2 regions of the Colwellia asteriadis genome follow, and region 1 is predicted to be linked to the other one. Evidence: predicted binding sites of a transcription regulator. Region 1 holds the regulator's gene; the other holds the start of a gene.
What was found. Region 1 encodes NrdR, which represses ribonucleotide reductase genes. Its sites were predicted from a motif close to AAACACNANATNTNGTGTTT; they were not measured.

Region 1 (8,081 bases):
TTATTCGTTATAGAAAAGAACCACATTATTATTTATGACTACGGGAAAATGTTAGTATGTCTGATACAGTTACTGGTAAAGTTAAATTTTTCAACGAAACTAAAGGTTTCGGTTTTATTGAGCAAGAAAATGGTCCTGACGTGTTTGTTCACTTCAGCGCAATCTCTGGAGACGGTTTCCGTACTCTAGCTGACGGCCAAGCTGTAACGTTTAGCGTAAAACAAGGTCAAAAAGGCCCTGAAGCTGAGAACGTTGTTGCTCAATAAGCTTTACCGCTTATAGCAAATGAAAAAAACGAAGAAGAGCATTGCTCATTCTTCGTTTTTTTGTTTCTGGTCTTTACTATTTTCCTAAGCAATCACTCAAACAAGATCTACATTAGTAAAGCTTCCCACACTTTAAGGGTTAATAGTCCCAACAAAGCCTATTTAACCTGAACTCTTATCGCTTATAATTATCACTTATAATTACCGCTTAAATCTCCGCTAAAGATAATTCAAGCATAGCTTTAATTTGGTCAACAATCGCTTGATTGGTTTGGTGATCAAAGCCCTGAGTTTTAGGGGTATGAATATGACCCGTAGGAATATTCGAGCCCAGTTTATTACGCAACAAAATACTACGGTAAGATATTTCATTAGATAAATAACCACCGCCACCACCTTCAACTGATACAGAGTCACTTAGCTCTTTCAGTGAATTAGCAGCAAAAGTTTTATTGTCTTCTTCTGATAGCGCCTTACCGTCAACTGCTTGACCTAATACCGTAATAGTTCGGTTATCATTAATTTTGTAAGGTCCTTTAGCTTTCATCATTGCTTGATAAGGTAAGCTATATTGAACAAACTCTTTATTAGATAACTCAGTTTTTAACAGCTTTGGTACCACTGGCATGGTTTTACTGCCGCCGTTATAAACATTAAGATTATCTGGCGCACTTGAGCTGCGTCTTAATGCAGGAAAATGCTCCAAGTCAAAATCACTGCGCCCCATAGAAATAGTTGCGATCATATCAACACTACCCAGTGCATAAAAAGGCGCTAATAAGTCTTCTATTTCACCTTGGTCAAAATCTTCAAAGCGCACCGGTATCATTACCGTATTAATTTCAGCTTTAACACCTTTATACTCAATTACCTTACCATCAAGCATTAATGCGGTTAAGCCTGATGGATTACTTTGACTGATGTTTTTGTCCAATAAAAACGGGTCAAAGCCGGTTAATAAAATACGCTTCTCAGTTTGTTGAGTGAAAGCTAAGTCATCTTGACCACGTGAACTCACTTCAAGCTGTTCAACTAGCGCTTTATTTTCATGCAATGAAATATCAAGCGGATTTTGCTTAAGAAACGCAGTAATTGCTAAGCGTGTCCAATAAAGCGGTCTATCATCCTTTAACCCCCCTTGTTGGTTTTGACGTTTACTAAACTGCCATAAATCATCACCTAACGCTGCCACCAACTGCCTTGCACTGGCGTAATTGTCTTGCTTTAACCATTGTTGTTCAAAGCTACGCCAATGGTAATAGTCGCTAATGACAGGCATTGCTTGCTCAGCTTCACTAAAACGTAACTCTTCAATGCTAAGACCTGGCTGTAATGTTGGAGTGGTTTGAGCAGCATAAGTGCTAGCGCTTTGTAATAACAAAACTGCGGTTAAGCTAGAGAGAAACTTCATAATGACCCTTAAGATAAAAATTTAAACAACGGATAAGTTAAAGAGATATCGCGCAATGCGCAAGTTTTCAATAAAAAATGCCCTGATATTTCAGGGCATTTAACTTTATTTACTTAACCTGAGTTCAGGTTACTTAATATTACTGAGTATTATCAGCTTGTATTTAAGTTTTAATAAAGTGCTAGTCGGCAATATATTCAACCACTTCAAGACCAAAACCAGATAACGAGTGATATTTAGTTTGTGAGCTTAACAAGCGCATTTTACTTACACCTAAGTTGGCTAGAATTTGCGAGCCAACACCAACATTACGTGAACCAACATGACGATTAATTTCTTTTACCGTTTCACCAGCATCAATCTTAGCGTATTTTTCAACTAGGTTAATTAACTCAGTTGGTGATTCATGCTTACCTAATAATACTAAAACGCCACCTTCTTTACCTATACGCTCTAAAGCACTTGCCATTGGCCAAGTTGCTACGCTTTCACGCTGGCTGAATAATAAATCTCTAAAGGTATTTTCTAAATGAACGCGTACTAAAGTGGGCTCTTCAGGGTTAATATCACCTTTCGTTAGCGCAAAGTGTGCTTGTCCATCAATGGTATCTTTAAATACGGTTAGGTCAAACTCACCAAACGCCGTAGGTAATTTACATTGTGAAACACGCTCAATAGTGGTTTCTGTCGCATTTCTAAATTCAATTAAGTCGGCAATTGTGCCCATTTTAATATCATGCTTTTGCGCAATAACTTCTAAGTCGTTACGACGCGCCATAGTGCCGTCTTCATTTAAGATTTCAACGATAACAGCCGCTGACTCAAAACCTGCCATACGCGCTAAATCAACACCGGCTTCAGTGTGGCCTGCGCGATTTAATACGCCGCCATCTTTAGCAATTAACGGGAAGATATGACCTGGTTGTACAATATCAAGGTGTGTGGCATTAGCATTGGCTGCCGCAAGCACTGTCGTTGCTCTATCGGCAGCAGAAATACCTGTAGTAACACCTGTTGCCGCTTCAATAGATACGGTAAAGTTGGTACTAAATTGCGCGTCATTTTTATCGACCATTAATGGCAGCTTTAATGTTTCACATTTTTCTCTGCTCATCGGCATACAAATCAAACCACGACCATGAGTTGCCATAAAGTTAATCGCTGCTGGCGTTACCTTTTCAGCAGCCATAATGAAGTCGCCTTCATTTTCCCTGTCTTCATCGTCCATTAAAATAACCATTTTACCTAAAGCAATATCATTGATTATTTCTTGTGGGGTATTTAAGTTCATTATTGTCTCTATGATCGTTAGTTAATTGATTATTAAGTTAGTGGTACAAGTAGGTTATTTAATAAACCCGGCTTTTTGCAACATGCTTTCGCTAATATTTGAAACAGGCTCAGTAGTCACTTCTTTAGTGAGCAAACGCTCTAAGTAACGCGCAATGAGGTCAACTTCTAAGTTAACTTTACTGCCAATTTTATACTCACTAAAAACCGTTTCTTTCACCGTGTGCGGCACAATAGTTAAACGGAATTTACCTGCAGCCAAACTATTAACCGTTAAGCTAGTACCATCAACGGTTACCGAGCCTTTTTCAGCAATATAATGGCTAAGCTCACTTGGCATACTGAGCCAGTATTCCCAGCTGTTACCGTTATTGGTTATTGATAAAATTTCGCTAACACCGTCAACATGGCCAGAAACCATATGACCACCAAAGCGTGTACTTGCTAACATCGCTTTTTCTAAGTTAACGGCTTTTCCAACTTGGTAATGTCCAAAACCGGTGCGCTTAAGTGTTTCATTCGACACGTCAGCACTAAAACTGCCCTGCTCTGCTGCAGATTGAAAAGCAACCACCGTTAAACAAATACCATTAGTGGCAATAGAGTCACCTAGTTTAACATCACTCATATCTAAACTATTGGTCGCAATGTCAATACGCGCACCTTGTGCGTTAATGTTGATGGCTTTAATAGTGCCAACGGCTTCGATAATTCCTGTAAACATGGTTATTCTCTAAGGTTAAATTTATTAGTTACGATATTAATGATGAGTATTGCTAGCTGTATTATTAGCGCTATTTACCTTTGCAGTAATACGAATATCTGCACCAACCATAACCACTTCGTTGATCGATAATTGCTTAGTTTTTGCTAATTCAGTAATACTTGGCATTTCCACTAAGTTTTTGCCATCACCACCTAACAATTTAGGCGCTTGGTATAAAATTAATTCATCGACTAAGTTTTGTTCAAAAAAAGCACCTGCAAGCCTAGCACCAGACTCAAGTAAAACATCATTGATACCACGCGTTGCCAATAAAGCAAGTAGTGCTTTTAAATCGACCTTAGTCGTATTGTTGTCTGTATTGTTGTCTGTATTGCTCTCTTTTACTGAAGTCACTTGTACCTGTTCAACATAATGAGGCCAAGTGCGTAAGTTTTCAAGTTCAGTTCTAATGATTAATATCGGGGACGGCTGTTGAAAAAATGCTAGCTCTGGTGTTAAACGGTTTTGACTATCGATTACCACACGTAAAGGCTGACGAAGTTTATCTTCAGGGTAGCTTTTTTGTAATTCACCTAGCTCACTATAACGCACTGTCATTTTAGCATTATCGGTAATAATAGAGTCACAGCCTGTAATAATGGCACAACTTTGAGCTCTTAACCGTTGTACATCTTTTCGCGCAGCACCTTGGGTGATCCACTTACTTTCACCGCTGTGCATTGCGGTTTTGCCATCAAGGCTTGCCGCTAATTTACAGCGTACGAAAGGCAGAGTTGTGGTCATTTTTTTAATAAAACCAACATTAAGTGCGCGTGCAGCAGCTTCTAATAAACCAGATTGAGTTTCTATTCCCGCTTGTGCCAACATAGCAATACCGTTACCTGAAACTTGCGGATTAGGATCAACCATAGCTGAGATAACTTTGCTCACGCCAACATCAATTAACCCTTGCGCACAGGGTGGCGTACGACCAAAATGACTACAAGGCTCAAGCGTAACATAGGCGGTTGCCCCTTTAATTAACGTCGGGTTTTTCTGCTTTGCATCGCGAATGGCGTTCACTTCAGCATGACCTTCGCCTGCTTTTTGATGATAGCCTTCACCAATGATTTTACCTTGACTTACTAACACACAACCTACCCTAGGATTAGGCGATACGGTGTAATGGCCTTTTTTCGCCAATTCTATGGCTCTTGCCATAAATTGATGATCTTCTAAGGTAAATTCATGTTTTGGTGTAACCAGGGCTACTGTCACAATATTGTCTCTTAAGTTTAATTGGCGTCAAACACACTAACTTATTATCAATGAGTTAGTTAACCTGAGCTCGGCTTAACAAATGTTTCTCTAGCAGCTATTTTTCCTAACTTCTTCGTTAAATTTACTTGCAATAGGCCAGCTATTGACGCGAAATTTACCTTGCTTATCATATGAAAAGAAGCAAAACTATCAAGCTAGAGATTCTGAAGAATAATTTTTGCTGATATTTCAATTTGTTAAATACTTCTTAAACCGAGTTCAGGTTAGTTATTAATTATTTAGTCTTTTTTTCTCGACCTAAGCGGGCAATTTCATCTGCAAACTCACTAATATCTTCAAACGATAAGTACACCGATGCGAAACGTAAATAGGCAACTTTATCTAGCTCTTTTAGCTGCGCCATAATTAACTTACCCAACATTTCACTGGTTACTTCACGCTCACCGGTTGCTCTAAGTTGAGATTTTAGCTTATTAATAGATAACTCAACCTGCTCGGTACTAACTGGGCGCTTTTCTAATGCTCGCACTAAACCACTACGCATTTTATCTTCATTGAACGGCTCACGACTACCATCACGTTTAATAATACGCGGCATAACTAACTCAGCCGTTTCAAAGGTTGTATAACGCTCATGACAAGCTAAGCATTCTCGGCGACGTCGTATTTGATGGCCATCAGCAACTAAGCGTGAATCTATCACTTTGGTATCAGTTGCAGTGCAAAATGGACAGTACATGGTTTACCTCAATAAAATAAGCGCTCAACAGCCATGATGATTATTACCGACTTTTGCAAAAATTTAACGCAAGGTTTTTAGGCAAAAAAATGGCCGCTCTAGGCGACCATTCTATTACAAAAGTAAAAATTTATCCGTTACTTTCAATTATTTTTGATAAACAGGGAACTTAGTACACAACTCTTTAACTTGACCTTGTACACGAGTAATTACGCTTTCATCGTTAATGTCGTCAAGAATGTCACAAATCCATGTTGTTAATGCTTTAGTTTCTTCAATACCAAAACCACGACGTGTGATTGCTGGAGTACCTAAACGAAGACCTGAAGTAACAAATGGAGAGCGAGGATCATTTGGCACTGAGTTTTTGTTTACTGTGATGTGAGCTTTACCTAACGCGGCATCAGCGTCTTTACCAGTAATATCTTTATCGATTAAATCAAGTAACAATAAGTGGTTTTCAGTGCTGTTAGAAACAACTTTGTAACCACGTTCTTGTAATACGGCAACCATCGCTTTAGCGTTATTTAAAACATTTTGTTGATATGCTTTAAACTCTGGTGCTAATGCTTCTTTAAATGCTACCGCTTTCGCCGCGATAATGTGCATTAATGGGCCACCTTGACCACCAGGGAAAACAGCACTGTTTAGTTTTTTGTAAATAGCTTCATCATCACACGCAGAAACAATTAAACCGCCACGTGGGCCTGCTAATGTTTTATGTGTGGTTGTGGTTACCACATGCGCGTGTGGTACTGGGTTAGGGTATAAACCTGCAGCAATTAAACCAGCAACGTGAGCCATATCTACGAAGAAGTAAGCACCAACAGCGTCAGCGATTTTACGCATACGCGCCCAATCAACAACACCTGAAAACGCAGAGAAACCACCAATGATCATTTCTGGTTTGTGCTCATGAGCAAGACGTTCTAACTCTTCGTAATCTATATCGCCAGTTTCTGGGTGTAAGCCATATTGAAAGGCTTCGTATGATTTACCTGAAAAGCTTACACTTGCACCGTGTGTTAAGTGACCGCCATGCGCTAAGCTCATACCTAACACTTTACCACCTGGAGATACTAATGCTTGAAAAACAGCAGCGTTGGCTTGTGAACCAGCATGAGGCTGTACGTTAGCGTAAGTGGCACCGAATAATTCTTTAGCACGGTCAATCGCTAATTGTTCAGCAATATCAACATACTCACAACCACCGTAATAACGCTTACCTGGGTAACCTTCAGCATATTTGTTAGTTAACTGTGAACCTTGAGCTTCAAGAACGCGCGGGCTACAGTAGTTTTCAGATGCAATTAATTCAATATGCTCTTCTTGACGCACAACTTCATTGGTCATTGCTTGATAAAGTTCTGGATCAAAATCGGCAATATTCATATCACGTGTAAACATGTTTTTTTCCTTAAGTATTTCAGCCCAAGGCTGTAAACCACACTCTATTATTGGCTAAGCAATAGTTAACTAGAGCATATAAAAATTAGTGGCGGTATTTTGCCTCAAATTTGTCAAAAAGTACACGACAAAACACGGCAGCTTTAGTGCATTTTACGCTGTTTTATAGCTGAAACTATTAAGTACTAACGAGTAAAAGTTCACTGAAAGCTTTCACCTTTAAAGGCAAACAGACAATAAATTAACAAAAACAAGATACACCGAACATAAAACAAAAACAATAATAAAAAACAAAATTTAAAACCGTTTGTTTCAAATTTAGCATGTAAAGTGCAAAATATTAATAACTAGATGAATTTTTCTCAAGAGTAAAAAAGCGCTGCAAAGTTATCAATACTTATACCCGTTGCATTTAAAGCGCCTTGAATTGAAATGACTCAAGCGCTCTAAAATATGCCGCTTGAATGGTAACGGGTATACACAGCGCTTAACTAACCTGAGCTCGGCTTAATAAATGTTTCTCTAGCAGCTAATTTTCCTAACTTCTTCGTTAAATTTACTTGCAATAGGCCAGCTATTGACGCGAAATTTACCTTGCTTATCATATGAAAAGAAGAAAAACTATCAAGCTAGAGGTTCATAAAAGTAATTTTTGCTGATATTTCAATTTGTTAAATATCTCTTCAACCGAGTTCAGGTTAATTATTTTAAGCAAGCTTTGGCTAACAACTAAATCACACTTGCTACTAGAGCTTAGTCAATAATGACAGCTCTTTTAAACGTTTTTTATGAAAGACATGGGTGACAAGCCATATAATAACAATCAATGAATTGACAACGATAAACGGCGGCCATGGCGATTTCTCAAACTCTTGCGAAGCAATATAAAAATAATAATTCATAATAGGCAGCATCGCCCAAAAACTGTACTTGATTAGCTTGATATAACTAATTGACGACTGACAACTAGCAATCGCATTT
Region 2 (8,081 bases), on a different contig from region 1:
TTTCATAATATGGGGTTACATGGCTGTATAGCGTTTTACCCTTTAAACGAAAAACCTAGCTTTTATAGTGCTCAAAAAGCACTGTGTTCCCCGGTTGAAATAGATGTTATGAAGCTTTTAAAGGTCAAGCCACGATTATACCAATTTGGCTCCCGTACTATCTTCAACCACCAGTTGGTGTCGCTGTTAATTTTAAACTTAGAGGAGGGGACTGTTGATACTGATATTTATATTGATGCGTTGGCATCAGTTATTGAGTGCATTGGTGCAAGAATGGCCTTTATTACTTATAAAAACTCGCTTATTGAAGTACAAGAACAAATTAAACAAGCGGTGAAGTCAACTAAAAAAATGGTTGGGGTTTCTAAACACCATCAACAAGAGGTTATGAACGATATTGTTCAAAGAATGGGAACAAGTTTTCATATTTTAGATATGACACAAGTTCAAGAAGACTATTTAACAGACTTAGTGCACGGCGCTTTAAAAAAGCATAGCCAAGATGATATGAACTTTTTAGAGGTCTCAGCATTACTTGACCAAGCATTAGTGAGTGTAGATCAATTACAGCAATTAAATGTTGAACAAACGGCAACGGCTTGTGACAGTGAAATAGATGATGAAGATGAATTATTTTGATTACTTGAGCACTGCTCAGATGAGCGTCTTTTGTACAAATTGATATTGTTCATTAACTTATATGCTAAAAAAGTCCATCTACTTTATAATAAAGACTGATTTTTTACTCGTAGAGCAGCATTTATATGGTACCTTTAATTATAAAATATGATAAATAGGAAAGTTAGCGTGAGTAATATTGAGCACACTATTCTCGTTGTCGATGATGCTAAAGATACTCAACTTATTTTAGAGTTTGATTTAGCTGCGGCCGGTTATCAAGTTATTGCTTGTGATAACGGTCAAGCGGCTATCGATATGTTAGAAAGTGAGGAAGTTGATTTAGTTCTATTGGATATGTATATGCCAGGCTTATCTGGTTTAGAAACACTTGAAAAAATTAAGCAACAAGATAAGTATCTAAACCTTTCTATTATTATGCTATCAGCATCAAACGATGAGGATGAAGTCGTTGCAGCATTAGAATTAGGCGCTGCTGATTATGTTGTAAAGCCTTATGTCACTAAAATACTGTTAGCACGCATAAGAACAGCTATCAAACTAAAAGAAAAAACTGAACAACTTGAGTATTTAGCTAAAACAGACTTTTTGACAGGTATTCATAATCGAGGGAGTTTCTTTGAGTTAAGTACAAATGCACTAAGTGCTACCGACCGAGCTACACAGCCTTTAGTGATAGTTATGTTAGATATTGATCACTTTAAGCGGGTTAATGATAACTATGGGCATGATGTGGGTGATAAAGTCTTAGTGAGCTTTGTGGAGTGTTTAACAAAGCACTTTCGTGACTATGATATTTTAGGGCGTATTGGTGGAGAAGAGTTTGCTGTTTGTTTAACAAATATAACAACAGAGAAAGCACATCTTGTGTGTGAACGATTACGCAAAGCTGTAGAAAAACTTACAATAATTGCTGATGATATAACAATTAATATTACCGTGAGTATAGGCATAACGGCTGCGCAAGGGAAAATTTTATCAATTGATGCGCTATTAAAACAAGCTGACGATGCCTTATACTCTGCAAAAGAGAATGGCAGAAACCAAGTTATAGACTTCACGGAGTTAGATGAAAAGGTTATTAATAAACTGAATAGCGATGAAGTTGAGGCGAACATCAATGCAAGCCACACGATAGAGTTAGCTCAACATCACTTAGGCTCTCATGAAGAAGGCGAAATTATGTCACAAGAATCTATCACCATCGATGGAGTAGATAGCCAGGTTGGATTAAGTAATGTGCTCGAAGATGAAGCACTATTTAAAGAAATACTGGTAATGTTTTATCAAGATCATGTAGATGACGTGAATAAGTTACAAAGTGCTATTGATAACCAAGACAAGAATACGCAAAAGTTACTTGCTCATACGCTCAAAGGTGTATCGAGTTCGGTAGGGGCAATGGTGCTATTTGAGAAAGCAAAAGCGTTAGACTCAGCAATCGATAATAATAATAATGATGATATATTAGCTACTTTACTCCATGAATTATCATTAGAATTTACAAAGGTAATGACAAGTATTAAAAAGAGTTTAGTATTAGAAGGTTAAGTTAAACGAATACTTATTAACCCGAACTCGGGTTAAGAGATTTAATAACGTACTAATATTAAAATAATAATTCAGGTATCCCTCTAGATAGAAATTTTCAGTACTAGCAAGGTGGATCTTTGCATCAATAGCGAGTCTATTGCAAGTGAACCTATTATCCTGAGCTTAGGCTTATTCGTTACTCATCAATAGTAATACTAATATTCGTGATAGGAATACAACAACAAGGCAATATTTCATTTTCACCAATAAAGGCGAGAGGCTCGCCTTGGGGATAACATATTTCACCTGAGTTAAGCTTTACTCGACATGCTCCACAAAAGCCATCTCGACAATGAAAATGTACTTCCACATTGGCTTGCTCGAGTGATTCAAGTAAGGTTTGCTCTTGTTGATAGCAAACCTTTTTTTCTTGAACCGATATTTCAAGTGGTGAATTAGGAGCAGATGTACTTACAGTCTTTGAGGAAGCTTCGCTCATTATTGACATAGAAAAAAGTGATTACAAATCAAAATTGTTAAAGTCATCAGCATGTACAGAGGAGTCAACCTGACCAACCAAATAACTTGATATTTCAGTCTCTTGAGGAGCAACTTGTACATTATCACTGACCAGGTACGAGTTCATCCATGGTAACGGGTTACTTTTTATATTGAATTGAGTCTCAAAACCTATCGCCATTAAGCGCTGATTAGAAATGTACTCAATGTATTGATTAAGTATTTCTGCATTTAGGCCAATCATTGAGCCATCTTTAAATAAGTATTGCGCCCATTCTTTTTCTTGTTCAACCACATCCAAGAATATTTGCAAACCTTCACTACGTAGCTCTTGACTAATGACTTGCATTTCAGGGTCATCTTTACCTGAAAGCCAGTTGTTCAATATATGCTGCGTACCGGTTAAATGTAAGGCTTCATCGCGTGCAATTAGCTTTATTATTTTAGCATTGCCTTCGAGTAACTCTCTTTCTGCGAAAGCAAACGAGCAAGCAAAACTTACGTAAAAACGAATTGCTTCAAGCGCATTCACAGAACATACCGCTAAATATAAACGCTCTTTTAACTTACGTGTGTTTACTTCAATAGTTCTACCTTCAACCTCGTAACTACCTTCACCTTGTGACTGAAGTAATTGTGTTGTGAGGATCACATCATCAAAGTATTTAGCAATACTACTTGCACGCTTTAAAATAGCTGGATTGACAATAATATCGTCAAAAACTTCACCCGGGTTAGTAAATAAGTTACGCAGTATGTGCGTATAAGAGCGAGAGTGAATAGTTTCACTAAATGCCCATGTTTCAACCCAAGTTTCTATTTCAGGTAACGAAACTAGTGGCAATAATACCGCATTTACTGAGCGTGCAGCCATAGAGTCGAGTAAGGTTTGATACTTAAGGTTAGAGATGAAAATGTGCTTTTCAGACTCTGTTAAGCTCTGCCAATCAGCTCTATCTTTAGAAACATCAACTTCTTCTGGACGCCAAAAAAATGAAAGTTGTTTCTCTATTAACTTTTCAAAAGCACTATAACGTTGTTGATCATAGCGAGATACATTGACACTATTACCAAGAAACATTGGCTCAAGTAGGGCGTTATTGGGTGTTTGATTAAACGTTGTATACGTCATTTTTCATTCCTTGCGGTACTACAGTTGTAGTCACTAAGGCCTAACGATTAGGTTAGGCCTTATTTTTATTAGTATAAAGTAATTAGCTTGCTATATCTTACAAGCGCCGCCAGCACAGTCATCATCTTCAGCTTCTACGTCATCATTCGCACCGTCTCGAGTGTTATGATAATACATGGTTTTTACACCAAATTTATAAGCGGTTAAAATGTCTTGTAGTATTTGTTTAACAGGGACTTTTCCTCCTTCAAATTTTGAAGGATCGTAATTAGTGTTAGCAGAAATAGTTTGATCGACAAACTTTTGCATAATACCAATAAGCTCTATGTAGCCCTGATTGTTCGGAATGTTCCACAGTAATTCGTAGTTATCTTTTAACTTTTCGTATTCAGGAACAACTTGTTTCAGGACACCATCTTTACTTGCTTTAATGCTAATAAGCCCGCGTGGTGGCTCAATACCATTGGTAGCATTAGATATTTGTGATGAGGTTTCTGATGGCATTAATGCTGATACCGTTGAGTTACGTACACCGTATTTTTTAATGCTCTCTCGCAACGTTTCCCAATCAAGATGAAGTGGCTCACCAGTAATAGTGTCAATGCTACGTTTATAAGTATCAATAGGTAAAATACCTTGAGATAAACGTGTTTCATCAAACTTAGGGCAAGGACCTTGCTCTTTAGCTAATTCATTACTTGCTTTAAGTAAGTAATATTGAATCGCTTCAAAAGTTCGGTGAGTTAAGTTGTTGGCACTACCATTTGAGTAATAAAGACCATTTTTAGCTAAGTAATAGGCGTAGTTAATAACACCTATACCTAAAGTTCTACGTGCCATGCTCGCGCTTTGTGCTGCTGCAATAGGGTAGTCTTGATAGTCAAGTAAACAATCAAGTGCTCTAACAGCTAAGTCAGCTAAACCTTCTAGCTCATCAAGAGAGTCAATAGCGCCTAAATTAAAGGCTGACAATGTACATAGGGCGATTTCACCTTCTGCATCATTAATGTCATTCATTGGCTTAGTCGGCAGAGCAATTTCTAAACATAAATTACTTTGACGAATAGCGGCTTTAGTTGGCTCAAATGGGCTATGCGTATTACAGTGATCTACGTTTTGTAAATAAATACGGCCTGTACTTGCACGTTCTTGTGCAAAAAGAGTGAATAGCTCTATGGCTTTAATACGCTTTTTACGAATAGAGTCGTCATTTTCATATTGAACATATAATGCTTCAAACTTATCTTGATCTTCGAAAAACGCGTCATATAAACCAGGTACATCACTTGGGCTGAAAAGGGTAATCGAGCCGCCTTGAATTAAACGTTGATACATCAGTTTGTTAAACTGAACACCATAATCTAAATGGCGAACACGGTTTTCTTCAACTCCGCGGTTGTTTTTAAGTACCAGTAAACTTTCAACTTCTAAATGCCATAACGGGTAAAATAACGTTGCTGCTCCACCACGAACACCACCTTGAGAGCAACTTTTCACGGCAGTTTGGAATAATTTGTAAAATGGAATACAGCCAGTATGGAAAGCTTCACCATTACGAATAGAACTACCCAACGCGCGAATTCTACCTGCGTTTACACCAATACCAGCACGTTGAGAAACATACTTAACAATAGCGCTTGATGTGGCATTAATTGAATCTAAGCTATCACCACATTCAATAAGCACACAAGATGAAAATTGACGAGTAGGGGTTCTTACACCCGCCATAATTGGCGTAGGTAATGATATTTTAAATTGTGATATTGCGTGATAAAAGTTTTCAACGTAAGTTAATCTTTTTTCTGCTGGGTACTTTGCAAATAAACAAGCAGAAACCAGTAGATATAAAAACTGTGCGCTTTCATATATTTTGCCATTTACACGGTTTTGTACTAAATACTTACCTTCTAGCTGTTTTACGGCAGCATAACTAAAAGTCAGATCACGACTATGATCTAAAAAGGCTTCCATTTTTTCAAAGTCAGCTTGGTTATAATCATTCAGTAAGTGAGCATCATATTTCCCTAGTTCAACCAAGTTCACCACATGGTCGTAAAGCTTTGGCGGCTCAAACTGACCGTAGGCTTTTTTACGAAGGTGGAAAACGGCTAATCGGGCAGATAAATATTGGTAATCTGGAGACTCTTCAGAAATTAAATCAGCAGCAGCTTTAATAATAGTTTCATGAATATCTTCGGTTTTTATACCGTCGTAAAACTGAATGTGTGATTTTAATTCAACTTGTGATACTGAAACTTGTTCAAGTCCTTCAGCTGCCCAAGCAATAACACGGTGAATTTTTTCTAGGTCAATAGGCTCTTTTTCGCCATTGCGTTTGGTTACAAAAATTTTATTTGTCATGAAGTACCTGTAAAGCGATTATTGTTATTATCTGCCAAGTTGTTTTAGCTAGTAAGATGAATGTTGAAGTGAACAACTTATCGTTAGCAGCTCCCGAATAAAAAAACCTACGCGTTGTCCTTATAAATCATGCTTGAAAAATCACGCATGAGAAGAGGAGTACAAAATAACAGCTGAGCAGAGAATGCACAATATCTAGGGTTTTTTATAATTACAAACACAAGATAATGAGGTTTGGCTGTTTTTGCAAGAGATAAAAACTGTTGATTTTGACATAGGTTTTTGCTGTTAAAAACCGTGTTAGTGTTAACTAACCTAGTACCGCAATTTGATTTAGTTATTTAGTAAAAGCAACGATTATTTTTAAAAAAATTATTACTTTTATTTGCAAAAAAATATTTTTATCTTGAATTGCAATTATTCAATTGAAAAATAAAATAGTCTTATAATTCAATCTAATATAATTTATTGCGATAGGCGGTTATTGTTTAGACAAGTTGCCTGTAAATAGAACATTTATATAATTTCACTGTCTATCGCATTTTATTTTTATGTAGTAAGCGATTAAAGCTTTTTACAACACAATATATAGTTCACATCTAAAGACGGTATTAGCTTATGGTTTTGAGTTATGGGATTGTAATGAATACCTGCGGCATCTATACATTGTAATTCAAATGACTCTGCCCAAGTTATTAATTGAGAAGGTCGAATAAACTTATCGTGGTCATGGGTACCATCAGGTACTAATTTGAATAGCTTTTCTGCGGCCACAATAGCAAGTAGGTAAGCTTTAATGCTTTTATTAAGCGTCGAGAAAAAAACTAAACCACCGGGTTTAACTAAAGCAGCACAAGCATTTATTATCGAGGCTGGGTCTGGAACATGTTCAAGCATCTCCATACAGGTGACAACATCATAACTTTGTGGGCTTTGTTGTGCTTTTTCTTCGGCTGTTATTTTTTGGTAGTCAATTGATAAGCCTGCTTCTAACGCATGAAGTTTTGCAACATTAAGCGGCTCGGCCCCCATATCTATTCCCGTTACATTAGCGCCAAGTTTAGCAAGAGACTCTGTTAAGATCCCGCCACCGCAACCGACATCGATGGCTGTTTTATCAAATAAGCCGTTAGTAGATACTTCAGCGATATGTTGATTAATAAATTGCACTCTTAACGGGTTAATTTGATGTAAGGGCTTAAAGTCGCCATTTACATCCCACCATTGGCTGGCGACTTTTTCAAATTTTGCTATTTCTTCGTGATTTACATTTAAGTGCGGAGTAGTTTCAGTCATGATGGAAAAAGTATTAAGATAATTTATCTTAAGTCTAAACGAAACTACTTTTTAAACAAAGCAAATAGATCAAGATAACTCATAGATTGATGCTTTTATATTCACTTTAAAAAAGGTTTACAACAGCGATAAAAACCATAGAATAAAAGCAGTATGGCATTAACCAATTCTATGCTAACATGCCGCGTTGATTACTTTTTTAATCTGTTTATATAGCAATAATTAATATAACAATAAAAAATATTTAAAATATTGTTTAAATAACGCTTTATTAATAATAAAGATACTTTTAAACGAAAGAATTTAGTTAAGGGATACCATCGATTTATGACCGATCTGGCCAAACAAATAGTTCCAGTTAATATTGAAGATGAACTGAAAACCTCTTATTTAGACTATGCGATGAGCGTAATTGTTGGGCGTGCTTTGCCTGATGTTCGTGATGGGCTAAAGCCTGTACATCGTCGTGTACTTTTTGCCATGGATGTTTTAGGCAACGACTGGAATAAAGCTTATAAAAAATCAGCACGTGTTGTTGGTGATGTTATTGGTAAATACCATCCTCATGGCGATACCGCTGTTTATGATACCATTGTTCGCA

Region 2: nrdA (class 1a ribonucleoside-diphosphate reductase subunit alpha) is a predicted target of NrdR. The motif match lies at 6,369-6,388, and genes of this name have one in related genera.

Annotation. Positions count from the first base shown of each region.
Region 1 is NZ_BAAAFA010000001.1:139,853-147,933, forward strand. Features, by position in the region: gene ABD005_RS00590 (cold-shock protein) at 57-266, shown strand; gene ABD005_RS00595 (hypothetical protein) at 475-1,677, opposite strand; gene ribB (3,4-dihydroxy-2-butanone-4-phosphate synthase) at 1,859-2,968, opposite strand; gene ABD005_RS00605 (riboflavin synthase) at 3,023-3,691, opposite strand; gene ribD (bifunctional diaminohydroxyphosphoribosylaminopyrimidine deaminase/5-amino-6-(5-phosphoribosylamino)uracil reductase RibD) at 3,728-4,951, opposite strand; gene nrdR (transcriptional regulator NrdR) at 5,229-5,693, opposite strand; gene glyA (serine hydroxymethyltransferase) at 5,841-7,100, opposite strand; gene ABD005_RS00625 (hypothetical protein) at 7,847-8,081, opposite strand, start outside.
Region 2 is NZ_BAAAFA010000007.1:152,075-160,155, reverse strand. Features, by position in the region: gene ABD005_RS11340 (response regulator) at 1-639, shown strand, start outside; gene ABD005_RS11335 (diguanylate cyclase) at 808-2,190, shown strand; gene yfaE (class I ribonucleotide reductase maintenance protein YfaE) at 2,369-2,671, opposite strand; gene nrdB (class Ia ribonucleoside-diphosphate reductase subunit beta) at 2,693-3,823, opposite strand; gene nrdA (class 1a ribonucleoside-diphosphate reductase subunit alpha) at 3,914-6,184, opposite strand; gene ubiG (bifunctional 2-polyprenyl-6-hydroxyphenol methylase/3-demethylubiquinol 3-O-methyltransferase UbiG) at 6,749-7,480, opposite strand; gene gyrA (DNA topoisomerase (ATP-hydrolyzing) subunit A) at 7,808-8,081, shown strand, end outside.